One region of the Pectobacterium colocasium genome, then DNA from elsewhere that is predicted to be linked to it. Evidence: predicted binding sites of a transcription regulator. Region 1 holds the regulator's gene; each other region holds the start of a gene.
What was found. The regulator Fur, encoded in region 1, represses iron uptake genes when iron is present. The targets are predictions, from matches to a motif close to ATAATAATGAGAACNACTATCAA.

Region 1 (10,281 bases):
AAAGTCGCGATGGCACTCAGTGCGCTCATTCCCGAACGGTTGGACAAACTGGTCGCGATTGATATCGCACCGGTGGATTACCAGGTACGCCGTCACGACAGTATTTTCGCTGCACTACGCGCCGTCACGGAAGCCGGACTGACCTCACGCGCAGAAGCCGCCGCCTTAATGCGTCAGCACATAGAGGAAGAAGGTGTCATTCAATTTTTGCTGAAATCCTTCCAACAGGGTGAGTGGCGTTTTAACGTGCCGGTGTTGTGGGATGAATACGAAAACATCGTTGGCTGGCAGGATGTTCCCGTCTGGCAAGGTCCTATCCTGTTCATTCGCGGCGGCGATTCGCCTTATCTGGACGATCGCTACCGAGATTCGCTGCTGCGTCAGTTCCCAGCGGCACGCGCGCATGTCATCAGCGGAGCGGGTCACTGGGTTCACTCAGAAAAACCCGATGCGGTTTTACGCGCTATCCACCGTTTTCTGGACACGAATTAACCAGACAACACTGCCACTGGCGGATTCATGATAACGGCGTCAGTTAACCGTTGTCGCCGCCAGTGCGGCTAGGGTATGATTGTGCCCGCAGTAGAGGGACGGCTGATTCAGCCACAAGCATTGTAACCACTTCATCAAAATGCACGCATAACTTCCCGACATGTTTCACTGATAGCAAACCGCATTCTGGCAACCTCTGTTGCAGGGTGAGAATCGGTATCGCTTTTATCTGTAGAACAAGACAGGCAGCACCGTGTATTTTGGTCCGAATACCTTGCAGTATCATTACTTATGGCAAAAGAACAAACGGATCGCACCACCCTGGATCTGTTCGCAGACGAGCGTCGTCCGGGCCGCCCCAAGACCAACCCGCTCTCGCGTGACGAACAACTAAGAATTAACAAGCGTAACCAGCTACGTCGCGATAAAGTTCGTGGCTTGCGCCGTGTTGAATTAAAGATTAACAGCGACGCTGTTGATATCCTGAACAGCCTTGCTGAAGAGCGGAATATTAGCCGCAGTGAATTGATTGAAGAGATGCTGCTGGCGCAGTTAGCAGAACAACAGTCCTGATTGACGTAATACGATATTCACATCTTGTGCGGCGCCATTTCTGACGCCGCTTGAACATTCACCCGAAATTAAACAGCACTCTCTTTTCTGACTCACATACTGTTTTTCTGATGAAAACCCGCGTCAGAATTTTTCCCAGTTGTCGTTGCTGGGTGGCAACGCTTTAGCTGCAGCGGCACGTGGCGCAACCGCGTGCGCTTTCTGCACCGGCTTTGCTGCGACTTGCAGCGCTGACTGCGTGTCAGACAGCTGGAACAGCGACACCGTCTGGTTCAACAACGCCGCCTGCTCTTCCAGCGACAAGGCTGCCGACGAGGCCTGTTCAACCAACGCGGCGTTTTGCTGCGTTACGCTGTCCATTTCCGCCACGGCCTGACCAACCTGTGCAATGCCTTTGCTCTGCTCTTCCGATGCCGACGCAATTTCACCCATAATATCTGTCACGTTGGTCACCGCACGGACGATATCCTGCATGGTGTCACCGGCATCGCTAACCAGATTAGAACCTGTATCGACACAGCGGACAGACTCAGAAATCAGCCCTTCGATCTCTTTCGCGGCCTGCGCACTGCGCTGTGCCAGACTGCGTACTTCTCCCGCTACCACGGCGAATCCACGCCCCTGCTCACCTGCACGCGCAGCTTCTACCGCCGCGTTCAACGCCAGAATGTTGGTCTGGAAGGCGATACCGTTAATCACAGTAGTGATTTCTGCGATTTTTCTCGAACTGCCAGAGATTTCCGCCATGGTTTTCACTACGTTCTCAACGATTTCACCGCCCTTCTTCGCCGTAGTTGAGGCTTGTAACGCCAGTTGGCTAGCGTGGTTGGCGTTTTCAGCGTTCTGTTTCACCGTTGCCGTCAGTTGCTCCATGCTTGCCGCGGTTTCTTCCAACGCGGAAGCCTGCTCTTCGGTACGTGAAGACAGATCGTTGTTGCCCGCAGCAATTTCAGAAGCGCCCTGATAGATGGAATCCGTGCTGTTTCTGATCGTGCTAACCGTGCTGGCCAGACTCCCCTGCATTTCACGCAGCAGTGGGAACAGGCGACCGACGCAGTTATTGCCGAAGTCCAGAATTGGCTTGCCCAGATGACCGGAAGCAATCACGCTAAAGTGATAGCGCAGGTCATTTAATGGACGAACCAGACACACCACGAGGTAACGGTCTGTCAGGAACAGCATGATCAGACCGATCACCAATCCGCTCAGCAAAATGTTCTGTCCAATCGTAGTGATTTGTTCAAAACGCACGCCAGCCGCAGCGAATTTCTCTGCGCTGGCGTTACTGAATGCGGATAAGGATGCGCCGAATTGGCGGCTCAATGGCGGCACAACATTCTTGGCCTGATTTTGATAATCATCCAACGCATTGGCAACGGCCTTTTGGTAAAGCGGCTCAACACCCTGAGTAACCAGATTGTTCCAGTCACGACTAACAGCCTGTACCAGCGCGGCATCCAGACCTGCATGATCGATAGCGTTAAACGCCACCAAATCAGACTTCAGTTTATCCAGCGCGACGAGGGCGGAAGCCTGTTCTTTATCTGCGGTAGCATTATCGCCGCTGCGGCGAGCGTCAACGGCACGCGCCAGACGGGTTACCATACGGAAGTATTGATCGTTGCCCTGGTTGATAAAGTTCATGTTCTGAACCAGCAAGGTGCTGGTTTTCGAGGTCGCTGTCATCTCTTTAAAAGAGAACATGGTATATATCGATACGCCACCCCAAAGGACACAAAAAATGCCCAGAACCCATAGCATAGCGGTTCTGATGGCAATATTTTTTATAAGTCTCATAGCTCACTCCAAATCAGGAAAATGGTTAAAAAGATTTTTATCGCTAATCAACCGATATGAATCAGAAAATTCACACCATGAAACAGGTCACTTCTCCCTAGCGTTCACATTTCACCGAGTTGAAAACTCAAAAACCACGCTAACTCATCGGCTAAACACAGAGAATATTTAGCGTTCTTGCTATATTTATTAATATAATTTTTCATATTGAGAATACATTTATCTATTTTTATCGATATAAGTATTTTAATCAGATAGTTATCATAAAAATCGCTATCGCTTGCGCCTCATATGCGTTGGCATCGCCATGCGGTTAGTCGGCAAAAAACCACGCCGGTTTTTTATTTAATCATTTAAAATCAAAAAGATAAAACATTTTCCTTTCGTCTTTTCATCAAGCCATCCGTAAATGGTTATAATTCTTATCTCCATTCATTAGGAATATTCCCGAGAAATGTTACGGGCTTTTAATTCAACAAAAACATTATCTTTTGTATGCATTTTAATTCTCATGAATAGTAACGTACCGTGAGGTGACTTTTATTTCTCACAAAAAGAAGTCTGCTTTTAATTACAATTGGAATTAGTCGTAAAAATAAAAAACACATTCATAAAAAATGAAACAACGTTACAGATAAATATCCGCGAAGAGATTAAGGAAATGTGCATTTAATCCCAGACGATAACATAATCCCTATTCATTATGGGGAATTTAGCACCCACAGAGATGCGTTTCGTTTCTTTTACTGCCCTCCACATTGCATACGCCTTTGATTTACGCCTCCTTACCGATACGAGTTTCTCCTGATGTGAGTGTCTGTTATTATTAACAGATAAGTGGGTGAAACATTACACCATACCATTAGGAATCAAGAGGTTATTCAATTCATGGCACTCATCGGAATATTCTTTGGCAGTGATACTGGTAACACTGAAAACATCGCCAAAACGATCCAACAGCAGTTAGGCACCAACGTTGCTGATGTTCATGACATCGCCAAAAGCAGCAAAGAAGACCTCGACGGTTTTGATATCCTGCTGCTGGGTATTCCCACCTGGTATTACGGTGAAGCTCAATGTGATTGGGATGACTTCTTCCCTTCGCTGGAAGAAATTGATTTCACAGGAAAACTGGTTGCCCTGTTTGGCTGCGGCGATCAGGAAGACTATGCGGAATACTTCTGCGATGCCATGGGCACCATTCGTGACATTATTGAGCCTCGCGGCGCGACGATTGTCGGCCACTGGTCAACAGAGGGCTATTACTTTGAAGCCTCTAAAGGGCTCGCCGACGACAATCACTTCATCGGTCTGGCTATTGATGAAGACCGTCAACCTGAATTGACCAGCGAACGCGTCACCGCGTGGGTCAAACAGATCAGTGATGAACTGAGCCTGAAAGAACTGGTTGGCTAAGCCACGTTGGCTCTGATAGTCCCTATCAGAGCCAAAACAACATTGATAGGCAAAACCTTTCATAATAATTGATACATTTTTTTAACTTCTATCCGTAAACCTGTACAATAATCCCATCGGTTTTATACGTGCTTCACCATTTCCTCATTCACCAACAACGGATTGCGTTGGATACCAGTAGTGTGAATGGGGACAATATTGTTAACATTCCCTTGTTTTCATTTTGTATGTGCGGTTCTATAATTGGGACGCTATTACATTTTTTGCGCCGACCGATGTCATAGGCTAGGCAGCCTCCATTGATAAGTAAGCAACAGGACTAAACCCGCATGACTGACAACAATATCGCATTAAAGAAGGCCGGCCTGAAAGTCACTCTTCCAAGATTGAAAATTCTGGAAGTGTTACAGGATCCTGTCTGTCACCACGTCAGTGCGGAAGATTTATATAAGAGATTGATTGATATGGGCGAAGAGATTGGTCTTGCTACCGTCTATCGCGTACTCAACCAGTTTGATGATGCGGGCATCGTCACTCGTCATAACTTCGAAGGGGGTAAATCCGTCTTTGAACTGACACAGCAGCATCATCACGATCACTTAATTTGCCTCGACTGTGGCAAAGTCATTGAATTCCGCGATGAATCTATCGAAGCACGCCAACGCGAGATCGCAGAAAGACACGGCATTAAACTGACCAACCACAGTTTGTATCTCTACGGGCATTGCAGTGAAGGGGATTGCCGCGAGGATGAAACCCTGCACGAATCGACACGATAAATCGACCGCATAAAAAAATAAAACCGCCGAGGCGGTTTTATTTTTGTCTTCTTACCGGTGGCGTTAGCCTACCCAGGTATCACGCAGTCCAACCGTACGGTTAAACACCAGATGTTCCGCACTGGAGTAAACTCGGTCAGCACAGAAATAGCCTTCACGCTCAAACTGATACGCTTTCTCTGCTTCTGCCTGCGCCAGACTCGCTTCCACAAAACCTTGCGTAATTTTCAGTGAGTCTGGATTAATCGTCGACAGGAAGTCTTCCGCCGCACCCGGGTTTGCCACACTGAACAGACGATCGTACAAGCGGAATTCTGCTGGTACCGCGTGTGCCGCAGAAACCCAGTGAATCACGCCTTTCACTTTACGGCCATCAGCCGGATCTTTGCTCAGCGTTTCCGCATCATAGCTACAGTAAATCGTGGTGATAGTACCCTGCTCGTCTTTTTCAATGCGATCGGCTTTGATCACATAGGCATTACGCAGACGAACTTCTTTACCCAACACCAAGCGCTTGTACTGTTTGTTAGCTTCTTCACGGAAATCTGCGCGATCGATATAAACCTCACGGCTAAATGCTACCTGACGTGATCCCATTTCCGGCTTGTTCGGATGGTTTGGCATCGCGACAAATTCTTCGTGCCCAGCTGGCAGATTCTCGATCACCACTTTGACCGGATCCAGCACCGCCATCGCACGCGGGGCGTGTTCATTCAGATCGTCGCGGATACAGGATTCAAGCGCGGCCATCTCCACGTTGTTATCCTGCTTCGTCACGCCGATGCGCACGCAGAATTCACGGATAGAAGACGCACTATAACCACGGCGACGCAGACCAGAGATCGTCGGCATACGTGGATCGTCCCATCCTTCAACGACATTTTCCGCAACCAGCTGATTCAGCTTACGCTTGGACATAATCGCGTATTCGAGATTGAGGCGAGAGAACTCGTACTGACGCGGATGGCAAGGAATCGTGATGTTATCCAACACCCAGTCATACAGGCGACGGTTATCCTGGAATTCCAGCGTACACAGTGAATGCGTGATCCCTTCCAGCGCATCGGAAATGCAGTGGGTGAAGTCATACATCGGGTAGATGCACCACTTGTTGCCCGTCTGGTGGTGGTCGGCAAATTTAATACGATACAGCACTGGATCGCGCATCACGATAAAGGACGATGCCATATCGATTTTTGCACGCAGGCAGGCCGTGCCTTCCGCAAACCCACCGTTGCGCATTTTTTCAAACAGCGTCAGGTTTTCTTGCACGGTACGGTCGCGGTAAGGGCTGTTTTTGCCTGGTGCCGTCAACGTACCACGGTATTCACGGATCTGCTCGGGCGTCAGTTCATCAACGTAAGCCAGCCCTTTACCGATCAGCTCAACCGCATACGCATGCAGTTGATCGAAGTAATCAGAAGAATAGCGAACGTCACCGCTCCATGAAAAACCCAGCCACTCGACGTCACGTTTGATCGACTCAACGTACTCGATATCTTCTTTTACCGGGTTGGTGTCGTCAAAACGCAGGTTGCATTGCCCCTGGTAGTCACGCGCGATACCAAAATTCAGGCAAATAGACTTGGCATGCCCAATATGCAGATAGCCGTTCGGCTCTGGCGGGAAACGCGTCTGAATATGGTCATGCTTACCGGACGCCAGATCTTCATCGATAATCTGACGGATAAAGTTGGTTGGGCGGGCTTCAGCCTCACTCATTCTTCATTCCTCAATGCTAAAACGACGTATAACCGACAATGATCCAACAAGCTACGCTGGGAAACAACCGTTAGTTTCATTTAATTATTCATAACGAAAAAAAAGGGCGAGATTACTATCTCGCCCTATCAATTTCATCAGCATAGCGCCGTTATGTTACGCCTTACTCTGCTCCGCTTTCAGTGCGGTTGCTATCGATTCGGCCTGTGTACCCACAACAATCTGTACACTTTGTTTATTCAGACGAATCACGCCCGCCGCACCAAGACGCTTCGCCTGAGCATCGTCAACCAGAGAAGAATCAGCCACATTCAAACGCAAGCGTGTGATACAGGCATCAATGCCGATCAGGTTGGCTTTACCGCCCAGTGCCTGCAAGTAACCCCGCGCCAGTGCCGCTGCATCGCCTGATTTCTCGCTCGCAGTCGCGGTACTCACATCATATCCATCAGCTTCGCTACCGCTCACGGCCAGTTCACGCCCCGGCGTTAACAGATTGAAGCGCGTAATGGTAAAGCGGAACACCACATAGTAAATGACGAAGAATGCCAGTCCCTGAACAAGCAGCATGTACCACTGGGTGGCCAACGGATTACGCGAGGACAGCACCATATCCACCAGACCAGCACTGAATCCAAAACCGGCAATCCAATGCATACTGGCCGCGATAAAGACGGAAAAACCCGTCAGCAGCGCATGCAGGAAATACAGCACCGGTGCCACAAACATGAATGAGAACTCCAGCGGCTCGGTGATCCCGGTGAAGAAGGAGGCAAATGCCGCTGCCAACATGATCCCTGCCACTTTGCTTTTGTTCTCAGGGCGGGCGCAGTGATAAATCGCCAGCGCCGCTCCCGGCAGGCCGAACATCATAATCGGGAAGAAGCCCGCCTGATAACGTCCGGTGATCCCCACTACGGCTTTGCCTGAATCAATAGATTGCTGGCCAGCCAGGAAGTTAGGAATATCGTTGATGCCCGCGACATCGAACCAGAACACCGAGTTCAGCGCGTGGTGCAACCCAACAGGAATCAGTAAGCGGTTAAAGAAGGCATAAACCCCGGCACCAACCGATCCCAACTGTTGGATATGTTCACCGAACGACACCAGCGCGTTGTAAATCACTGGCCAGACGTACATTAAAATGAACGCCACCAGAATCATCAGGAAAGAAACCAGAATCGGGACCAAACGGCGTCCGCTGAAGAACGACAGCGCCTTAGGCAGTTCAACCTGACTAAAGCGGTTATACAGTTCGGCCGACATCACACCAACCAGAATCCCGATGAACTGGTTTTCAATCTTGCCAAACGCAGCGGGCACCTGTTCAACAGGGATCCGTTGGATCATGGCGACAACGGCCGGTGAACACAGCGTGGTCAGCACCAGATAGCCGACAAAGCCGGTCAATGCCGCCGCACCGTCTTTATCTTTCGACATACCGTACGCGACACCGACGGCAAACAACACCGCCATATGCCCGATAATGGCTTCGCCCGATTTAATGAGGAGCGCGGCCAGCGCGTTCTCGCTTCCCCAGCCAACCGGATCAATCCAGTAACCTATCCCCATCAGGATAGCGGCAGCAGGCAGCGTCGCGACAGGCACCATCAATGCCCGACCGACTTTTTGTAAATAGCTCAGAGTACTCACTTTTCCCTCTCTTACCTTTGCGAGGTAAATGAAATGTTGTGGGGCAAACAAACCTGCCAATAAATTTCACTGCCGAAGAGCGTCGCCGTCGAAAAACTGCATTGTCGAGAAAACATGGCAGCGGTGGCTCCTAGGGGGAGTGTAAGAAAAATAATTCGCTACACAAATTAAACCCCATAATTATGTGATAAAAATCACCAAAAAACTGCATATTAAAAGTTTATACCTGAATAAAACCCCAACTTATTTCAAGATTAAAAAAAACGGAGTAGACTAATTTTAATGCATAGACAAAACGCGCAGCTGGCGCGATTGACGCAATAACGCAATTTATTCCACTTAAAACCAGGAGAGCGCTGATGAGACTTATTCCCTTAACTACCGCCGCCGACGTCGGAAAATGGGCCGCCCGCCACATCGTTGAGAAGATTAACGCTTTCAACCCCAGCGCAGAGCGCCCTTTTATTCTTGGGCTACCGACAGGCAGCTCACCGTTGGAGGCCTACAAATCGCTGGTCGCCATGCACCAGGCTGGCCTGGTGAGCTTCAAACACGTTGTCACCTTCAATATGGATGAATACGTCGGTCTGCCGACCGACCACCCAGAAAGCTATCATACCTTCATGCATCAGAATTTTTTCAATCACATTGATATTCCGCGTGAAAACATTAACCTGTTGAACGGCAACGCAGAAGACACCACAGCAGAATGTCGCCGTTATGAAGAGAAAATAAAGTCCTACGGAAAAATTCATCTTTTCATGGGCGGCGTGGGTAATGATGGACATATCGCCTTCAATGAGCCCGCCTCCTCTCTGGCTTCCCGCACTCGCATTAAAACGCTGACGGAAGAAACCCGTATCGCGAATTCCCGCTTCTTTGGCGGGGACGTCAGTCTGGTGCCTAAATTTGCGCTGACCGTTGGCGTTGGTACGTTACTGGATGCCGAAGAAGTGATGATTCTGGTGACCGGTCGCAACAAAGCGCAGGCACTACAGGCTGCAGTAGAAGGCAACGTTAACCATATGTGGACGATCAGCTGTTTGCAGCTTCATGCCAAAGCCATCATGGTGTGTGATGAACCTTCCACGATGGAGCTGAAGGTAAAAACTGTTAAATATTTCCGTGAGTTAGAAACGGAAAGTATGAAGAATCTCTAACCGATCGCGGGAGTCGATGATGTACGCGTTAACCCACAGCCGGATTTTCACCGGCCATCAGATTCTGGACAATCACGCCGTCGTGATTGCCGATGGGCTGATCGAGCGAGTCTGCCCACTTGCCGAGCTCCCTCCCGGCATTGAACAACACGACCTGCACGGTACGTTCCTCGCGCCGGGGTTTATCGACCTCCAGTTGAACGGCTGCGGCGGCGTGCAATTCAACGACTCGCTGGACACGATCTCCGTCAAAACACTGGAGATCATGCAGCAGGCAAACCAGCGTTCAGGCTGTACCAGCTTTTTACCTACGCTGATTACCTCCAGCGATGCGTTCATGAAGCACAGCATTGATGTGATGAGAGACTGGCTGGCGCAGAATAAGCATCAGGCGCTGGGGCTGCATCTCGAAGGCCCGTGGCTAAACGTGATAAAGAAAGGTACACATGACCCCGCCTTTATTCGCCAGCCCACGCAAGCGCTCGTCGACTTTCTGTGCGCTAACGCAGACGCCATTACAAAAGTCACGCTGGCGCCAGAGGAAGTCGAACCGTCGGTTATCCGTCAGCTAACGACTGCGGGTATTATCGTCTCTGCCGGGCATTCTAACGCGACCTGGGAACAGGCGAAGCAGGGCTTTGCCGCTGGTATTCGTTTCGCAACTCACCTGTTCAACGCCATGCCATATC
Region 2 (10,281 bases), 870 kb from region 1:
CCCGTTCGTCTTCCGGCAGTGATGAGAAATCATCATGCTGTATCACAAACGGTTGATAGGCATCGATACGCTGTTCGCCCTTGCCGTGTTCGTTGACCACAAAACGGGTACGCAGGCTGGCATGACGCTGCGCCAGTGCGTCAAAGGCAAACTCCAGCGCCGCCACATCCAGCGTGCCGGTCAGACGAAAATAGACCGGCATATTGTAGAGGTGTGATTGCTCTTCGTACTGCTCGATAAACCACAGTCCGCTCTGTGATGACGACAGCGGGCCGGACGTCGCATTCTGCGGCGTGATGGGACGTTCAAACGCCTGCTGCGCCGTCAGGCAACGCACAATGGCGTCTTTGTTTTCCTTAATCGTGCGCCCAATCTCTGGCGTGATCGCGTCTTTGCTGGACTGCGAAATCAACTGCCCCTGCGCATTTAACGCCAGACGGACGCCCTGACGCTCCAGCTGCTTTAACAGCGTTACGATATCTTTCATAACTTGTCACTCTCTCAGCAAATCAGGCCGTCAGCGTTGCCCCGCCGTCCACCACCACATCCTGCATGGTGATGTGGCTGGCGAGATCGGAAGCCAGAAAAACCACGGTATTGGCGATCTCGTCCGGCTGAGCGATCTTGCCCAGCGGAATCCCCAGTTTGTACTGGTCAGGAAAGCCCGCGATAGTGCGCTGCTCGGCATCGGCGCTATGCCACATGCCGCGCTGCATCGGCGTGTCCGTCGATCCCGGCGACACCAGATTGCAGCGCACGCCGTAAGGCGCTAACTCCAGACCGGCACAGTGAGACAGGCTGGTGAGCGCCGCTTTCGAGGCGCAGTACGCCGCCATTTGCATGCGGGGAACATGCGCGGCATTGGAACCAACGCAAACAATCGCACCGCGGCGCTGCTGCTTGAAATGCGGGACCAGTGCGTTTAACAGGTAAAACGCGCCAGAGGCGTTGACGTTGATGCACTGGTGCCAGTCGTCCACGCTCAGCGCGTCGATATCGCCCAAACGCAGAATCCCAGCGGCGTTGACCAGAACGTCTAGCCCGGTTTCCGCCAACTGCTGGCGACAGACCGCCGCCACACTGTCCGGTTCGCTGATATCCAGCGTCACACAGCTAAACGGATGATCGTCATGTCGGAATGCGCGGTCGAAACCGACCACGTTCGCGCCCAGCGCAACGAACTGGCGGGCAATGCTTTCGCCAATACCGCTCGCCGCACCGGTTACCCAGACGCTCTTGCCGCTGAAATCAAACTGAAGAGGTTGTGCCTTGTTCATCATTTTCCCTACCACACCATTTCCACGCTGTTTTCATCCTGTGACAGCCTGTCGTCCAGATAGCGGCAGAAGTCGCTGAGCTGAGGATGATCGAACACATCAGACACCTTGATGCTGACGGAAAACTCGGCGGCCAGACGGTTGACGATCTGGATGGTCTGCAATGACTGTCCACCCAGCTCGAAGAAGTTATCCCGCGACTGGATCCCCGACACACCGAGGATCTGCTGCCAGATTGCGCTGACCCGATTTTCAGTTTCGCTGGCTAACGTCTGCGCTGGAGCCTCGTCGTGGTATTCCGCCAGCAGACGCTTGCGATCGACCTTGTTGGAGCCGGTTTTTGGCAACTGACGGAAGGCACGGTAATCGGTGGGGATCATCGCTGGCGGCAGCACGCTGCCCAGACGCTGTTTCAGCGCACGAGCGTTGATCTCACCGGCTTTCGTGGCGACAAACGCCACCAGACGCCGCAAGCCATTGGGGTAAACAATGCCTTGAACACAGGCTTCATCGACGTCCGGCTGTGCCAACAGATGGGCTTCAACTTCCCCAGGCTGGATCCGGTAGCCACTGATTTTAAACTCGTTATCCATGCGCCCGAGGTAGAGCAACTGTCCTTTTTCCAGCCGTACTCTGTCGCCAGTGCGGTAAGCCGGAAGCTCCCGCTCGCCCACCGCTATCTGCGTAAACGCCGCGTGTTCTGTTCCGATGTAACCCGCCGCCAGCGTTGGCCCCAGCAGCACCAGTTCCCCTTCCGCCGCAGGGCGATCGCCCACCGCGAGAATCAGCGCGTTGACACCAGCCAGCGGCAGACCGATAGGAAGCTGTGCCACATCGGCCGACTGTGTTTGCAGATCGCAACTGGTCGCGACTACCGTGGTTTCAGTCGGGCCATAGGTGTTGATCAAGCGCAGCGTGTCCGGCGCATGATGTTGCCACTGCGCCAACTGTTCGGGGTACACCGCTTCACCGCCAATGATGATGGCGCGCAGTGCGGAAGGCAGGGTCAGCGTGCCGGTTTTCAGCGCCACGACCCATTCATTCCAGAATGCCGTCGGCAAGTCGAGCAGCGTAATCGCCTGTTCTGCGACCTGTTCAACAAAGGCCGGAATCGACTCCAGCATCTCATCGGTGCGCAGCACCAGCGTTGCACCGCTGGTCAGTGTGGCAAAGATCTCTTCGATGCTGGCATCAAAGTTAAACGGGGCAAATTGCAGCACGCGATCCGCTGCGCGCAGACCGTAGCGCTGGCGTGCCGCTGCGATGAAGTGATCCAGTGCGCTGACACCGATCTCTACCCCTTTCGGCAATCCGGTCGATCCTGAGGTGAACATGATATAGGCAATTTGCCCTTCCCTCGCTTCCGCAGGCGACAGAGCGGCGGCCTGTGCGTTGGATGACAGAAGATGCCCTGCCAGAACGATCTCGCCGGAGAAGACCGACGCCAGCCGATGCTGGTAGTCCGCCTGCGTCACAATCGTACGCAGACTGGCAATCTGGATAATGTGTTGTTGACGTTCATGCGGCTGTTCAGGATCGAGCGGCACATATACTGCGCCGCATTGCATCACGGCCAGCAGGCAAATGATGGTTTCAGGGCTGCGGTTCAGCATGACACCGATGCGCTCACCGGGTTGCACGCCGCGCTCGTGCAGCGCCGCAGCAGCCTGACCACTCAGGTCCAGCAGTTGTTGATAGCTGTACTGCCGATCGCGCTGCGTCAGCGCCGGATGATTCGGATTTTTACGCGCCTGCTTGGCAATCGCCGTCAGAACCGGTTCAACGAACGGCTCAGGCTCGCGGCTGGTGATCAACGCCAGCTCACGCTCTTCACGTAGCCAGCGTCCCAGCAGTTCGCCACTGGTTTGCTGCGGCTGCGCCAGCCAGCGTTGAAGCAGCGTGAACAAGGTTTCTTGTAAAGTGGCTAACGCTTCTGCGCTGTAACAGGCCGGGTTGGCATCAAAATCCAGCACCGGTGTACCATCCGGTTTGAAATGGATCTCGATAGTCAGATCTTCTACCGGTCCGGCGCTGAGATTCAGCGTGCTGGACGACAGCGATCCGTAGCTGAGCGGATGATCGAACGGCATGATATTGATCAGTGGGCCGAAAAGCCGCTGCTCGCCGCCGACGCGGTTCAGATCGCGCCGTAAGTGCTCATAGCGATAATGTTGATGCCGACGCAGCGTACGTTTGGTGCGAGCCACCTGCTGCGCCAGTGTGACAAAGTCCGCCTGCTCATCCACCTGAATGCACAGCGGCACAATATTCATCTGCATGCTCGGCACTGTTAGCGAGGCGGAACCGATACGGTTCATCACCATCATGCCGAACGTCAGTCGGTCGCTGCCAGACACCAGTTTGAGGTGCGTCGCCAGCATCGCTAAAAACAGATCCGGCCAGCTGATTTTGTTGCCTTCACACAGCGCCGTCAGCGGCTGCCAGATATCCGCTGGCAACACGCTGCTCTGGCGCAAAAACCGCGCCGCGATAGGTGCTTTCTTTTCGCTGAAGCTGGCCGGTTCCGGCATCGCGTTCAGCGTTTCCAGCCAGAAATCACGCGCCTGCGCCGTCTGTCCGCTGGCATCACGCTGCTGTTCCTCTTCCAACACCTCGCTGAACGGGCCGAATTCGGCCACTGGCGCGGGTTGCCCCGCCGTCAGTGCGGTATAGATCTGGGCGATACGCTGAAACAACATGGTGGTGCCAAAGCCGTCCAGCGCAATGTGGTGAACACAACTGTAGAGAAAATCGCGCTTTTCACCGCACAGCAGTGCAAAACGGCAAGGTAACTCGTTCAGTAAATCCAGCGGCTGGGCGATTTCCTCACGCGCCCACTGGCGTATTGTCTGCTCTTCATCCGTCATCGGCACAGGCAACAGTTCACTAATCGGCAGCACGCCGATGGGCACTGGCAACTGTGAAGCCACAAAGCCGATCTCCGGCTGGTCGGCCTGTTCACCCGCAACCTCAACAAACTGGCAGTACAGGCACTCGCACTCCATGACTGCCTGACGGATCGCGCTTAGCATGGCTTCAATATCGACTTTGCCATCAAACGCGATGCACTCCGCCGTGTTGAACGTCGCTTTATCATCGTTCAGGGCATGACCTAACCACAACCCGCGCTGCGCAACGCTCAACGGTTTCATGATGCGGCTCCCTGCTGTTTTTCAATCAGCGCCCACCAGGCATTCAGGCTGGGGTTACGCGCCAAATCGACAAAGCTCAGCGTGACCCCCTGATTGCGCCATTCGGTCAGCAGCGCCATCATGCGCACCGAATCCAGACCGTAGTCGATCAGGTTTTCATCTTCATCGAATTGATCTTCATCTTCGTCGATCAAGGTCAGCAGGTGCGCTCTCAGTGCTTGTTTTGTCAGTGCCTGTGCCATTTTTGCTCCTGTAAGTTCCGCCGTGCTAACCACCCGTCCGGCGCGCGTCGCCACATATTTCAGCGCCATCTGGTGCTCCTGAAGTGAGAAATCCGCCACCGCATCACCGACCATGAATGGCTTGATGTCGCGCATGAAGGCATCCGTCGCGGTAATCATGCAGCCGATATGCCCGTAAACGCCGCAGATAATCAGCTGATCTTTACCCATCTCCTTCATCATCGGTTCCAGCGGCGAACGGTGAAAAGCGCTGTAGCGCCACTTCACCAGCACGGTGTCATGCTCATCCGGTGCCAGCGCACTCACAACACGTTGCTTGTCAGGGTGATTATTCAACCCTGCGCCCCACATGTCGTTCAGCAGCGCCCGGTCTGCCGCGCTTTGTGCATTCGGCTGCGCGGTATACACCACCGGAATTCCCTGTGCTTTGCAGTAGGTTCGCAACGCCACAATGTTCTCAATCAACTGCTGCGCCAGCGGGCTGTCCGCACCATAGAAATTCACGAAATAGTCCTGCATGTCATGAATCAGCAGCACCGCGCGCTCAGGCTCAAACGCCCAGGAAACCTTGTTGTCCGGGAAATCCTGTGCGCACGGCAGGGGATAAGAAGCAATAGAAGGGATTGCCATCACAAAATCCTTATTTGTTTTGAATACTACGTTCGGTTTTGAGTGCTAAGTTGGGTCTGGATGCGCTGACGGAGTGATTTCTTATCAATCTTGCCGACCGGCGTAACGGGCAAGGTGTCGATCATCTCGAAGCGGTCCGGCAGTTTGAATTCAGCAATACCCTGATTGCGAAGATATTTTCTCAACGTAATGGCTTTCAGCGAGGGATCGCTGACCACCAGAAAAGCGCAGCTCTTCTCGCCCATAACCGGATCGGGCATGGACACCAGCGCGGCATGAAGAATGCCATCATGCTTGAGCAACAGGTTTTCGATCTCTTCAGCGGCAATCTTTTCACCACCGCGGTTAATCTGATCTTTTTCCCGTCCGACCACGCGCAAATAGCCGTCTTCGGTCATCTGCACCACATCGCCCGAGTGGTAAAACCCTTCACTGTCGAAGGCGCGAGCGTTGTGTTCCGGACTGCGGTAATAGCCACGGAAGGTATACGGGCCGCGCGTCGCCAGCAGCCCCGCCTCGCCTCTCGGCACCGGATTACCGTCGATATCCAGCACCTTCACTTCATCGTCCGGGCTCATCGGGTAGCCCTGTGTCGTGAAGATATGCTCGTCGCTGTCGTCCAGCCGGGTGTAGTTCACCAGCCCTTCCGCCATGCCGAGCACCTGCTGTAGCTGGCAGCCCAGTACCGCCGGAATACGACGTGCGACGGTTTCACTCAGCTTCGCCCCGCCAACCTGCAAGATTTTCAGGCTACGCAGCGCGCCACCAAACTGTTCGGCCGCCTGGATCCACAATGCGGCAGCGGGCGGCACCAGCGAGGTAATATCGATCTGGTGGCGTTCGATCAGCGGGAAACAGGTCATCGCCCCTGGATCGGGCGCCAGCACGACGCGTCCACCGGCATAAAACACGCCGAGCGAACCGGGTGAACTTAACGGGAAGTTATGCGGTGCGGGCAAGGCGCACAGGTAGCGGGTTTGTGGCGTCAGCTCACAGATTTCCACGCTGCGGCGCACGCTGTAGTAGTAATCATCGTGGGTGCGGGGAATCAGCTTCGGCGTACCGGTACTGCCGCCAGAAAGCTGGAAGAAGGCAACCTGCCCTGACGCGGAAGGCTGATACTGGCTGGCTGAAGTGCACGGTTGCAACCAGCCTGACAGACTGTGCCCCAGCGGACTGTCGCCGAGCATCACCACCGTTTGCAGGCGGGGAACCTGCGTCTGTAGCCGATCCAGAAACTCGCCGTTGCCAAACAGCGGGTGTTCGGCCGAGGCGATCAGTAAGCGCGGTTCGATCTGCGTGGCGTATGACAGCAATTCCAGCTTGTTGTGGCTGAACAGCGCGTTAACTGGCGCGACGCCCATTTTCAGCAATGCAAAAAAGGTCAGGTAAAATTCAGCCACGTTCGGCAACTGCACCAATGCCGTGTCACCACAGCGCAGGCCGCTTTCCGTCAGGCGCGATGCCAGCGCGGAAGATTGCCGATCCAGCTCGCGATAGCTCCACTGGCGCTCGCCGCACACCACCGCAACGGCATCAGGTTGCGTCGTCAAATGGCGTTCCCAGGCATCCGTTAACGGCAAGCCGACCCAGTACCCTTTGTCGCGGTAACGCTGCGCCAGTTCCTCTGGCCAGGGCGTAAATTCAATGCTCATAGTCCATCCACACCAGAGTTAAGCCCAAACGCATTCAGCATCGTGTTTAATTTGGCGGCAGTTTCAGCCCATTCCTCCTCGGGGACTGACGCCTCAACAATGCCCGCACCGGCAAACAGGCGGACGTTATTGTTTTTGATGGTGCCGCAGCGAATCGCTATCGCCCATTCGCCATCGCCGTTGGCATCACACCAGCCGACAATGCCGCTGAATACGCCGCGATCGTGCGGTTCCAGTTCGGCGATCAGCTGGCGCGCGTCCTGCGTGGGGAAGCCGCACAGCGCGGGGGTAGGATGCAGTTGGCAGGCCACCTGAAGCGCCGTCATCTCTGGGTTCACCAGTTCACCGCTAATGGCGGTAGACAAGTGCCACATGGAGGCGGTGTGCATCAGCGCAGGCGCCGATGGCACCGTTAATGACGAGCAAAGCGGCATCAGACGTTGACGAATGTCATCCACCACCAGCTTGTGCTCGTGCTTGTCTTTGCTGGAATTCAGCAAGCGCTGGCTATTCAGGTAATCCAGATGTTCATCGTTCATCCGTCGTGCCGATCCCGCCAACGGGTTGGAAACAATGACGTTGCCCTGCTTACGCAGCAGCAGTTCCGGGCTAGCACCCAGTAAGATGGAACCATCAGGCAGCGGCAGCGAGAAGTGATAGCCACCCGCGTTCTGCACCATCAGGTTGTTGAGGATCGTTTGCGCCTTAACCGGACCCGTCAGCTCAATGTCCAGAATGCGTGACAGTACCGCTTTGCTCAGTTCACCGCGGCGGAAGCGCTCAACGGCCTCCGCCACGATAGACTTGAACTGACCTTTGTCTGGAACGCTGTTCAGCGTGAGAGCAGCAGGTGCTGCCGCCGTCTGCTTACGAGCACGACTGACGAGTTCAGATTTCGTCGTAACGGTATAATTATCAGGGATATAGAGACTAGAGGGTTGTGTGGTATCAAAAGGAATCGCCCCCACCACAATAGGCAGCGACTGCCCTGCCTGACGCGCCCGCTGGAACGCCTGCGCGATTGCAGAACTCAGCCCATCATTGTGCGAATCTGGAACGCAAACAGGGGACGAAATACGTTCAAATAAGCCGGAAGTCGAAAGGCTACGGTGTTCCGATGCATATAAAAAAGCGGTCTGTTCCGAATAAGTTAGCCCGCTAAATGTTTCAGCTTCTGTAATCAGTGTATCCACAAGGCAGCTCCTGCGCTCGCAAATTAAATACCAATGATTATTAAAATCATTATCATTTATATCAAGCGCAGTTAAATTACACTGAAGTAACGTGTTCGGTCAATCCTTCCACAGAATGCTTATTCACGCCCACTAAATAGGGGTTATATTGATGTTAATCAATTTTTTTGGGCATCTTTCATAACGGTTAATGATTAGCAATAGGAATGTATTGATTATAAAACCCACATCACAGATGATAATGAAAATACTTATCATTCATTGTCAGGAAAATTAAGCTGCGCTAGACTGCGCGAATATTTTACTAACTGTGTCTAAATGTGAGCCCGTCATGGATGAAAGCATGTACCGCCAGCACACCCGACCCGTTGTGCATCTGGCGCTGCTCATCAACATGCTTTCCCTCGGCAGCCTGATGATGGTGATGCCGTTAGGTCCCGATTTCATCAGCGCACTTTCCATGGATGCCAAGAACATCGGCTACATTAGCGGTGGCGCAACGTTTGCCTCCGCCATTGTCGGTTTCCTCGCCGCCCCTTATCTGGACAGATTTAACCGTAAACATGCTCTGATCGTTCTGCTGACGCTGCGCTTCAGCCTGACGGCGGCCTGCATGTTTGCCACCAGCCAAACCCATCTTTTAGTGCTGTTTATTCTGGCAGGTTGCGTCGCCGGACCGGCCTCTGGCGTGTTGATGGCTGCGGTTGTCGATATCGTGCCGGCCAACGAGCGCGGAAAGCAGTTGGCCTACGTCGGTATGAGTTTTTCACTCGCGGCCATTATCATCATGCCGCTGTCGCTGGAGTTAGCTCACCGCATTAACTGGCAAGCGCCGTTTTATATTTTCGGCCTCGGCGGCCTGCTGCTGGCGCTGTTAGTGCTGTGGCTCTTTCCTTCCATGCCGCCGACGCACCGATCTCAACCAAGCGCATCTCCCAGCACAGTACCCACTTCCGTATTGCACGATCTGCTGGCCTCCCCACTTTTCCTGTTGGGGCTGACGGTGGTTTCGCTACAAATGTTCGGCCATTTCCTGCTGATTCCCCATTTTTCCAACTACTTTCAGTTCAATCTGGCGTTCCCGCGGGATGATATTTCCCTGCTTTATCTCTGCGGCGGGCTGGCCAGTATGGTGACCATGCAGCTGTGCGGCAACCTGCTGGATCGAGGGTATGCCAGCCGGACGATCGTGGTGACGACGCTACTGCTGGCCGTTGTGATCCTCTGTGGTTTCGTTTTGCCTTTTTCGCTTTCCCTGTATCTGGTGTTCACCCTGTTCATGGCGCTCAGCGCAGCCCGCTCCAGCAGCACGCTGGCAATTACCGCCGGCATTCCGCTGCCGCATCAGCGCGCCGCGTTTATGTCCTATCAGGGCACTGCGGCCAACGTGGCATCAGGGCTTGCCAGCGTTGCCTCTGCCGCTTATCTGAGCACCTCCGTTGAAGGAAAAATTGATGGGTTCTCACAGCTCGCCGTCGCCAGCGCCGTATTTGCGCTGGCCGCCATGCTGCTAACGATGCGCCTGATTCCACTGCTGGCTGAACGCGGCCGGGAGATGGCTTCACAGCAGCCTGCCCAGACAATAGGGCAATAAACCGATCGATGTGGTCGGTAATACATGCAACACAGCACGCAATTTATTTATGGGGATGTTTTTTCCACTCTTTGATGGGGTCTTTGACATGCAGCTAAAACCGGAAAGTCGTTTTTCATATCATCATTTCCCACACAGCAAGGTGTATCGCGCCCTGCTGGTGACCGGGTTACTGGCACTGCCTGCACTTACACAGGCAGAAAACGCGGCAGATGAAAAAATCGTCGTGACAGCAACACAGACGAAGCACACCACGCTGAGCGCCCCCGCCAGCGTTTCTGTCATCACTCGTTCCGAGCTGGAAAAGATGTCGGTGAATAACGTTTCCGACGCGGTGAAAAAGCTGCCGGGCATTAACATCAATCCGTCATCAACCTATGGCCGTAACGAGATCAAGATCCGTGGCATGCGGGCAGACTACACGCTACTGCTGGTGAATGGTCGTCGAGTTAACTCACGTGAGGCGTTAACCAGCGACTACGCCAACGATTTTGATCTTACTTCACTCCCCGTATCCGCCATCGATCGTATTGAGGTG
Region 3 (10,281 bases), 300 kb from region 1:
GCATTGCGCATCGCCAGCCTCAGCACCACGGCACCGATGACCAGCACGAGCAAGGCGGCCAGTGCCAAACGCCAGTCCAGCCAGAACAGTAACGCTCCCGTGCACAGCGGTGCCACAAAGGCGCGGGCATAGAGAGGCGTGCTGTCCGCTACAAACAAGTGAAGCGCTTTGACATCATCCTGAACGATCTTCGCCAGCGAACCGGTGCCCAGACGCTGCACCTCGCCCAGCGGGATCCGCGCCAGCTGTTCCGCCAGCGCGCTGCGAATCTGATTTTCCAGCCGAAACGCGGCGTAGTGAGACTGATTAAACGCCAGCAGACGCAGCAGATAGCCGGCGCACAGGCACAGCAACGCTCCGACCATCGTCAACAGCGGCCATGACGCGGGTTGCACGAGCAACTGTTGGATACTCCACGCCAGAAAAAGCAGAAATGCGATGCCAGCCAGAACCGACAGCCCCGACAGGCACATCGCCAGACGAATTTGCCCTCTTACGGGGTGCATAATGTGCCAGGCTCGGTTATGTGGCGTAGAAGGCGGCGTGGAAGCGGATGAACCGCCCTCAACAGCGGAATGTGGCATAGTTGTTCTCTTTTCTCCTTCCCGCACAGTCGCTTACCCGTAACGCAAGCAAATCAACTCGACGGCGGCAATAAAGTCAGGAATAATAACTATTCTCAATTGTGTATCTACCCGATTCGAGCCGATTTCTACCCGAATCGGTACGGGTTACCGTCATCAACTTCGGTGCGATGATCGTCCAATTACCGGATCGTTCGATGTTCGCAACCCGTCTCTTCAGGAGTCTGTCCATTGAATGCCTCCCCACTGAAAGCCACCAGCGAGCCTGAAGTCACCATTTCGAATTTGATCGCTGAACTGCACGTCATGCGGCCGGATACCGGTGCGGACTGTAGCCTGCTGCGCGCTACGCTTCAGGAAGGGCTGGATATTCTGGTGTGGCGCGGACAGTTCCGACAGCCCACTACCATGCATTTGCATGACGACTGGGGACGCATCAATTTTTCCTGTTCGTTGCAAGGAGATTCGCAATTTGCACTGAAAGGCGATCGTGGACGGGAACACGTGCTGAAGCAAGGATCGGGTTGTATTAGCTATACCCCAGACTGTCAGGGTACGTCATCCTACTCCGGGCAGTTTGAAAGCGTCACGGTGTCGCTGAGCCCTGAGCTACTGGCTAACTGGGTGCCGGATCTCACCGGTAACCTGCAACAGCAGTTGGATTCCGGCCGGCTCTGTACCCGCTGCGACTGCAATGCCGAAATGCGGGCAACCGCGCAGGTGTTAAGCCACGCGCTGTCCAGCCTGACGCACCCGCAGCAGGCCGGTGAAAACCGCCATGCGCCGCTGTGGTTGCTGGGACAAAGCATGATTCTGGTGAGTCTCGCCGTCGCCGGACATGCCGACGCGGTTCCCCCGCAGGACACGCTCAGCCTGGCCGATCGCCAAAAGCTGCTGCGTGCCAAAGATCTGCTGCTGGCGGATCTGTCACAGGCTCCTACTATCGCCATGCTCTCCAGAGAAACCGGATTAAGCGTACTAAAGCTGAAACGCGGATTTCGCCAGCTCTTCAATAACAGCATCTATGGGTTATTTCAGGCCGAACGTATGCACGAAGCGCGGCGTCGGCTGTTTGTCACGGGCGCGCCCGTCATGGTGGTCGCCACCGATCTGGGCTATGCCAACGCCAGCCACTTTAGTGCCGCCTTCCAAAAGCAGTTCGGCGTCACGCCTTCTGCTTTCAAGCGCCTGAACATTTAGCTGAAAACCAACGTCCCGTTCATCCCGATACGGGTACAAATAGACTGGATTCGGGTAGCGCCGTAACAGCGAATGATTATCATTTTCTCCATAATAAGCCGGAGAAACCGCTATGCCCGATTCCATTGCAACGCCACATCCTTTCCTTGATACAGACGCCTGGCCGGTGGTCTTCTTACACATGCCGGAACAGGTGCCCGACGAGGAATCCGCGGGTTATATGGCGCAGATCGCTCAACTGTATGCCGCGCAAGAACGCTTTGTTCTCTGTATGACAGGTGCCGACCTGCCCCATCGCTCCCCTGTTTTTATGAATGCTTATCTTCAGTGGACGCGCGATAACGTCAGCCTGCAACAGCAATACTGTGCGGGTGCGATTCGCATCGAAAACGACGAAGCCAAAAGGCAAAAGTACGTGAAATGGGCAGAGAACTGGACGCAGTCTGGGCAGGCGCCGTATGCCTATTTTGTCGTCGCCACCTCGCTTGAAGCACAGGCGCTGGCGATAATGCTGCTGGATCGCGACAAACCATGACGCACAACCCGATGACACGCTATCTGCCCTATTGGTGCTTCTACCTCCATCAAGGCATGATCACCGCAGTCATTATGCAAGGCGTGGCGGGCTATTTTCGCCACGCAGGGTTGGATCTTGCGCAGCTAAGCTGGCTGTCACTGACCTTTCTGCCGTGGATTGCTAAATGCCTGTGGGCACCGTGGGGTGAGCGTCACGCGCTTCCTCTGCGCGGCAATCCCTATTTAGGCAGTCTGGTGCTGCTCCAGATCGCGATGGCGGCAACGCTGGTCATGATTGGCGTCATCTCCCCTGAGCACTCTGTCCTGACTATCATCATGGCGCTGATGCTGCTGGCATTGCTCTCCGCCAGCCACGATATCTATGCCGACGGAATCACAATTTGCACCACCAACGCCGCCAGTCGCGCGCTGGCGAATACCGCACAGGTCGGCGGTAGCTATCTGGGTATTCTGTTCGGCTCTTATGCATTCCTGAGTATTGCGGAACAGGCAGGATGGCGAGGTGGCTTCTTCGCGCTGGCGGGGCTATCGCTGTTGATGCTCATTCTGCCGCTGCGCTATATCCAGCAGTCCCCTATCCAGCACAGCCAGACGTTGGATCATCAGAGTCCGGCTCGTCAGAGTCAGCAAGCCGCACGCCCGACGCTAAATCGTCTGACGCTTAAGGCGCTCTGGCCGGTAGTAGCCTTCACGGCCATTTTCTATCTGGCGATGCGCGGCATGATGGCGCTACAGACCGTCATGCTGATCGATAGGCAGCTTAGCCTAAGCCAATTGGGCATCGTCATGACGGTGTACAGCACCGTCGTGAGCGGCGTAGGGATTGTGATCGCCAATGTCCTGATTCGACGTATGGGCGCACTGCGCTGTCTGCTGCCCGTCATGGTCGTGCACGCTCTGCTCGCCATTATGCTGGCCGTCGGCTATCCGCTGTTTACGCTGAACGGCTGGATCGTGCTCTTTGGCGTGGTCAATCTGGCCGCCGCCGTCGGGTTTGTCACGCTATACAACGTCCTGATGGGATTAGTCAGACCGCATCAGCCCGCTTCCGATTATGCGCTGTTCCAATCGACCGATGCGGCTGTCGCCATGACCGTGTCGATTGCTGCGCTTCAGTTAGCCCATCACACAAATTACCAGACCACGCTGGGCGTGCTGGCCTGCTTCGCCGTCGCCAGCCTGTGGCCCGCCAAACGGCTATCTGTGCGGCTTTCTCGCGCGTTTTCAGAGGGAATTACTCCCGCTACAGCAAGCCAGCTGGGGCAGGATTAAGGCAGGAAAATGCGCAAGAAGTTTGCTGTATTCGGGTTGAAATAGACCCGATACGGGTAGCTCAAAAAATGCAAACGATTATCATTTAGCTTTCATCATTCTCTGTCTTACGCGCTTTTCATCTCTTGATGAAAACCGTTGTCTTTGACATCGATTTTAGTCTTTTCAGGGATTTAATAATGAAAATAATGCGTCTTTATCCGCTTGCCTTAACCGGCATATTTCTCTCTTCCTGCGCCTTTGCCGCTCAGGACGATACACTCGTTGTCTCCGCCAGCAAACAATCCCCCTATTCCGCCTCGGCCAACAACGTCTCTTCCACCATCGTGACGGCACCGGAACTGAAAGATGCTGGCGTCACCAGTACCGACAAGTTAACCCGCGTGATGCCCGGTCTGAACCTCGGCAATAACGGCAGCCTACTGTTCCCCTCGATCTCACTGCGCGGCGTGTCTTCCGCACAGGATTTCTACAGCCCGGCAGTGACAGTCTACGTGGACGGCATCCCCCAGCTCGCCACCAATACCGTGCAGGCCCTCTCCGATGTAGAAAGCATCGAAATGCTGCGCGGTCCGCAAGGGACGTTGTACGGTAAAAGCGCGCAGGGCGGCATTATCAATATCGTCACTCAGCAGCCCGACAGCACACCGCGTGGCTATGTCGAAGGCGGCGTCGCCAGCCGCGACGGCTATCACGGCAAAATCAACCTCAGCGGCCCCATTCAGGATGGCCTGCTGTATGGCAGCGTCACGCTGCTGCGCCAGGTCGACTCAGGCGCGATGACCAACCCCGCGACGGGCAGCGACAACCTCGGCGGGACAAAGTCCAGCGTCGGAAATCTTCGACTGCGACTGGCTCCCGAGGGTCAACCGTGGGAAACCAGTCTGGCACTAACGGAAGACTGCACGCGCGCCACACAGGATACCTATCTGCCGTTTGGCGATGCTAAAAACCGGACGCTGGAGATCGCCGCTGGCTCCCCCGATCCTAAACTGCGCCGCTGCACCCATAGCAAGTCGCTGAGCGGAAAATACACCACCGATAACTGGATTTTTAGCCTGATCGGCGCATGGCAGCAGCAGAATTACGACCGCACCTTCCCGAACGGTACGCTGATTGCCGACATGCCGGAACGCTGGAATCAGGACGTGCAGGAACTGCGTGCCGCGACACACGGTGCAGGCCGCACGGTGGACATGGTGTTCGGCCTTTACCGACAGAACACGCGTGAAAAACTCGATCTGACCTACAGCATGGCAGGATCTCCGTTTATGCAGAGCAATGCCAACACGTCAACGGAGACGTTAGCCGCTTACAGCGATCTGACCTGGCATCTGACCGACCGTATCGATTTGGGCGGCGGGCTGCGCGTGTCGCACGATAAAGCCGAAACCCGTTATCACCAGCAGTTCTCCGGCATGAACGTGGGCGACCGCAATAGCGTTGATGACGATCAGGTACTGGGACAACTCTCCGCCAGCTATCTGCTGAATAATGATTGGCGTGTCTATACCCGCGTTGCGCAGGGCTACAAGCCAACGGGCTTTAACTACTCACCTGCAGCCGGCACACAGGCCATTCCGTACAACGCAGAGAAATCGATTAACTATGAAATCGGCTCGCGCTATCAGAGCGGCGATGTGCAGCTTCAGGGCGCCGTGTTCCATACTCACACGCGTGATATGCAGCTGTATTCCGGCCCGGTCGGTATGCAAACGCTCAGCAACGCAGGCAGCGCCGATGCCAGTGGCGTAGAAATGATGCTGAAGTGGCAGGTCGTTCCCAACTGGTCATGGGATATCAACGGCACCTATGTCCGCTCTGAATTTACCGGCGACAGTGAGAGCTATCAGGATAAACGCGTGCCCTTCGTCCCGCGCTACGGTGCTGGCACCAGCCTGAACGGACTGATTGATACCTCGTTCGGCGCGTTAATGCCACGTCTGGCCTTCAATGTGGTAGGGCCGCACTACTTCGACGGAGACAACGCGTTGCGTCAGGGCACCTATACCACGACCGACCTGCGCCTCAGTTGGCAGGCCACCGACCGGGTGAATATCGCTGGCTATGTGGATAACGTCTTCGACCGCCGCTACCGCACCTTTGGCTTTATGAGCGGCACATCGGGCTACGCGCAGGTCAATGAAGGCCGAACCGTTGGCGTGGACGTGCGGGTCGACTTGTTCTGATTCCTGTCGTTTTACCGCGGCCTTTTAATCACATTGCTGTGTTGGTTAAAAGGCCGCGTCATATGCCATTCCACCACCGTTCTCTCTTACAATCCGTTACCGATTAGCCTTTCTCCTTTCACCAAAGTCATATTAATGACATCGCCGCTGCCCCATAGTGGCTTATCACTGATTTATCATGCCCTGTTTTTCCCCGCTACTTAGTGCTTTCTGCGCCTGCCGGAGACCCGTCATGAAACGCAACACGATCTTGATCTTCACTGTTTCTGCCATCATTTTGCTCACGGCGGCCACGGCAATAGGGTGGAAGGTTAGTCGAGGAAACAGCAATGCACTGTGGGAGATCGTCAGCAAACAGTGCGTACCCAATCAGCAGCGCAGCGGCAATCCCGCGCCCTGTCTGGAAGTCAATCTGGCGGACGGCTACGTGCTTTTTGATGACAGAAACGGCCTCTATCACGACCTGTTGCTCCCAACGGATAAAATCAGCGGTATCGAAAGCGCTGATCTCTTGCAACAAAACATACCCAATTTCTTTATGCAGGCCTGGGACAGGCGTGGCCATCTTTCCCGCGAAGTGGGCAAGCCGATCAGAGATGACTATCTCTCACTGGCAATTAACTCACGCTACGGCCGCACGCAAAATCAGCTGCATATTCACATCGCCTGCCTGCGCCCGGAGGTTTATCAGACGTTGAACCAGCAGTTTCCAACGCTCTCTGCCGACTGGAAACCGCTGACGGTGAAAATTAACGGGCACGTCTATCTGGCAAAAACGCTCACGGCGAACGAATGGGCGCAAAGCGATCCGTTTAAAACGTTAGGTCGTTACGCCCAGCAGCGGAATGAGTCGATCGGTAAATACGGTCTTGCGATGGTCTCTACTCCGGCAGGTGAAAAGGTGCTGCTCGCCAGCGGCCTTGACGTGTTCAATATGAGCCTCGGTTCTGTGGAAGAAATTCAGGATTTTTCCTGTGCGCTGGCGAAATAGCCGCTGACTGCGTCAAACGGCAGGTTCAGAGGACTAAAAGTCTATAGCAATCAATTCGCTATAACTTATGACTTTTTGTTCATTGCGTTGACTGTCGACCTCCGCCTAAAAAGTGGGAAAAGATCGATATGATAGGTAGCTGCAATATGCATCTGGATTTACGGCAATTACGCAATTTTCTTGCACTGGCCGAACACGGGAGTTTTGTACAGGCCGCAGAAGCCGTCTGTCTGTCTCAGTCTGCATTCAGCCGCAGCATTCAGGCGCTGGAACAAACGATGGGGCATCCGCTTATCGATCGTCAGAGTCGCCGCTTCGCGCTAACGTGGCAAGGCAATACGCTGCTGCCGTTTGCGCGCCGCATGCAAGAGTTGTCCTGGGAGTTGATGACCGACATGCGGCAGATCAGCGAGGCGCAGGAAGGTGAACTGACGTTTGGCTGCGGCCCTGCGCCGTCCACCTCGCTAATCCCCAAAGCGGTGGCGCATTTCCATGCGCTACGCCCGCGAGCCAGAGTCACCTACAGCGTGGATAACTGGCAATCCCTGCGCGATCGGCTGCTGGCCGACGAATGGCCTTTCATCGTCGCCGATACCTGGCAGGCCGAGATGGAAACCCATCTCCACGTGCAGCCATTAAGCCAGCAGCGCTGTTTCTTTATCTGCCATTCTTCACATCCGCTGGCACAGCAGGCAAACGTGACACCGGACGATCTACTGCGTTTTCCACTCGCCTCGCCTTTTATGCCCGTCGGCATGCGCAAAGTGCTGGCCGCCTTGACGCGCCAGCCCGATTACCGGCCGCAGATTCAGTGTGACCATATCTATTCCGTCTTCAGCATCCTGCGGCATACGCAGGCCATCAGCTTTGCCAGCGAGGATGGCTTCGCGCTGGGACGATTAAGCCATCAGTTGGTGGAAATTCCCCTGACGGGTACGCCACCGGAATGGGAAAATATGCAAACCCGCTTCGGCATTGTCACCTGTTTGAAGAGAACACTGCCACCGCTGGCCGAGCTGATGATCGAAACCATACTGGCGCAGGACAAGTTGCGCTCACCCGCTCTGGCACTGCCGACGTTGTGAGCGCACTCATGATTATTTCTCGGGATGCCCCGTTGGTGTCATACACCGCCCAGTTCGATTCCAGCCCTTTGGCTTTCAGCGCCCGGTCAACAAACTGACTGGCAAACCAGTCGCTGGCCGAGAATGTGTTGCGAATCAGTCCCGCCGCTTTCGCCCGCTCAATGCTGTCCTGCAAGCTGCTGAGCAGGAACGGATCGAGACGCGGCGAGCTTTGGAAGGGAAGGTCTTCCGCTTTCAGCTCTTCCTGAAAAATCGCCTGCGGGATCTGACTCTGTTCGGCCATCAGCGCCGTATAGTCCGGCAGATGCTGCGCCTCGCCGATCCACTGCGCATTGTCCACCAGCACATTCACCAGCTGCTGCGTCGTGCCCGGGTAGTGGTCGATAAAATCCTGCGTCGCCAGCACGGCGGCCTGCGTGGTATTCGCCCAGCCCAGCGCTCGGCTGGTGGTCACAATATGGATGCCCTGCTTACGTAACGCCAGCAGAGAGACCCCACCCCACACGGCATCCACGCGTCTGGCTGCCAGCGCGGCCTTGCCCGCCGTCCAGTCCAGATTGATCACCCGCACATCGCGTTCATTCAGCCCAACACTTTTAATCGCACGTTCAAACGACAGCTGATCGGCCGTTCCCTTATAGACCGCAATTCGCTTGCCGCGTAAATCCTCAATACGCTGAATACCCGATTCCGGTGTCGCCGCCAGATAAGAATTAGAGCCGCGCGATCCCACCAGCACCCGCGTCGGCAATCCCCCCGCCCGACCAATAATGGCCGCCAGATCGCCCAAATACACCACATCCAACTGCTTGTTCGCCAGCGCCTCATTTACCGCCGGGCCCGCGCCTTTAAAGAACGACCACTGAATCTTGATGCCCTGCGGTTCAAATTCTTTCTCCAGTTGCTTTTGAATATGCGCCAGCCCCAACGGCCCGCGAATAAAGGGTTTGCTGCCTGCGCTCTGGTCCGGCAAGCCAATGCGAATCTCCGTCGGCTTCTGTGCATCCTGCGGGGCAGCGTCGTTCGCCTGAACGGTCGATGCCATTAGCGCAGTGATCAGCAGCGGCGCAACGCTCATGATCTCACGCAGCCCCCGTTGCCAGCGAGCAAAAGGGGTTGCAGACAAAATAGTTATCAATGGGATTGAGGGTTGTTGCATACGGTTTTCCTTAAAAATTCGTTTCATCTGCCATGAAAACTAACGAACCGTCTGCATCAGGCTTAAATAACATTTACAGGTTTGCTCAGCGGAAAAAAGCATAAATCAGGACTGGCGGGCGCAGGCTACGCATATGCATTTATTGCACGGCGACCATCGCTTTATTGCATTGGCCTTCAACGTCGAAACCTGTTTTTTATTCCCTATTCATCCAGCTGCGATGGTTTTCGGGAATAAAATGAATAAGTCGATACTGCTGAAAAAAACCGCGATCGTCTGGCCAGCACCGCCGATAGCGCGGGTCTATTCTCTTGTCGTGTCAATAGTGGTGCCGCTTGTAGTACCACTAATTGTGCCGCTGGCGCTGCTGGCGTTGTGGTATATCAGCACCCATTACGGCTGGATGCCCGCCCAGATTCTCCCGGCTCCCTACATCGTCGCTAAAACCGCTGCCGAACTCTGGCACAACGATCTCCTGCCGCAGCTCTTTATCAGCCTGCAACGGTTGGCTAGCGGCCTGCTGGCAGGCTTACTGGCGGGAACGCTGCTTGGTGCGCTGATGGGAGCCTCACGCCGCGCCGAACACCTGCTGCACCCGACGGTCTACGCGCTGGCACAAATTCCAACGCTGGGCTGGATCCCGCTGTTTATGGTGCTGTTCGGCATTGATGATGGCCTGAAGCTTGCTGTCATCATCAAGGCGGTGATTATCCCGGTGACGCTGCATACGCAAACAGGCGTGCGCAACGTACCGCCTGCGCTACAGGAAGTCGCTCGTACCCTGCGCCTGCCGTGGCATCAGCGCCTCATCAAATTAACGCTGCCCGCTGCGCTACCCACCTGGCTAACCGGCTTACGGCTGGCGATCTCACAGGCATGGGTATCGCTAATCGTGGTCGAACTACTGGCATCATCGCAGGGCATTGGCTATTTACTGGTGTGGGGACGCCAGCTGTTTCAGTTGGATATTGTGTTTGTCTGTATCGCCGTCATCGGACTGGCGGGACTGGCGATGGAGTGGGCAATCAACCAGTTAGAACGTCGTCTGGTTTTCTGGCCGCACCCGCCGCTTGGCCGCTTAACCTCGACGCCGTCTCGCCGCTTATCGGCACTGGTTCTCCCCTTTCTGCTCCTTCTGTTATGGCAACAAGCCAGCCATCTTGGTTGGATCGACCCGTCACTGCTTCCCCCACCCGCCGACGTGTGGCACACGCTGCTGCAAGGCGTGCGTGACGGTTCGCTCACCGACGCGATGCAGGCCAGT

Region 2: LCF41_RS02595 (isochorismate synthase) is a predicted target of Fur. The motif match lies at 8,385-8,407, and genes of this name have one in related genera.
Region 3: LCF41_RS07730 (TonB-dependent siderophore receptor) is a predicted target of Fur. The motif match lies at 3,656-3,678, and genes of this name have one in related genera.

What each region holds. Positions count from the first base shown of each region.
Region 1 is NZ_CP084032.1:1,424,119-1,434,399, reverse strand. It holds gene ybfF (esterase) at 1-492, shown strand, start outside; gene ybfE (LexA regulated protein) at 784-1,065, shown strand; gene LCF41_RS06340 (methyl-accepting chemotaxis protein) at 1,189-2,862, opposite strand; gene fldA (flavodoxin FldA) at 3,751-4,278, shown strand; gene fur (ferric iron uptake transcriptional regulator) at 4,608-5,057, shown strand; gene glnS (glutamine--tRNA ligase) at 5,121-6,779, opposite strand; gene nagE (N-acetylglucosamine-specific PTS transporter subunit IIBC) at 6,936-8,432, opposite strand; gene nagB (glucosamine-6-phosphate deaminase) at 8,792-9,592, shown strand; gene nagA (N-acetylglucosamine-6-phosphate deacetylase) at 9,612-10,281, shown strand, end outside.
Region 2 is NZ_CP084032.1:556,605-566,885, reverse strand. It holds gene LCF41_RS02620 (non-ribosomal peptide synthetase) at 1-487, opposite strand, end outside; gene dhbA (2,3-dihydro-2,3-dihydroxybenzoate dehydrogenase) at 510-1,280, opposite strand; gene LCF41_RS02610 (non-ribosomal peptide synthetase) at 1,286-4,429, opposite strand; gene LCF41_RS02605 (isochorismatase) at 4,426-5,301, opposite strand; gene LCF41_RS02600 ((2,3-dihydroxybenzoyl)adenylate synthase) at 5,328-6,956, opposite strand; gene LCF41_RS02595 (isochorismate synthase) at 6,953-8,149, opposite strand; gene LCF41_RS02590 (MFS transporter) at 8,481-9,743, shown strand; gene LCF41_RS02585 (TonB-dependent receptor domain-containing protein) at 9,832-10,281, shown strand, end outside.
Region 3 is NZ_CP084032.1:1,728,056-1,738,336, reverse strand. It holds gene LCF41_RS07750 (ABC transporter ATP-binding protein) at 1-584, opposite strand, end outside; gene LCF41_RS07745 (helix-turn-helix transcriptional regulator) at 816-1,784, shown strand; gene LCF41_RS07740 (hypothetical protein) at 1,897-2,319, shown strand; gene LCF41_RS07735 (MFS transporter) at 2,316-3,593, shown strand; gene LCF41_RS07730 (TonB-dependent siderophore receptor) at 3,773-5,782, shown strand; gene LCF41_RS07725 (CDP-diacylglycerol diphosphatase) at 6,015-6,773, shown strand; gene LCF41_RS07720 (LysR family transcriptional regulator) at 6,920-7,858, shown strand; gene LCF41_RS07715 (ABC transporter substrate-binding protein) at 7,752-9,017, opposite strand; gene LCF41_RS07710 (ABC transporter permease) at 9,256-10,281, shown strand, end outside.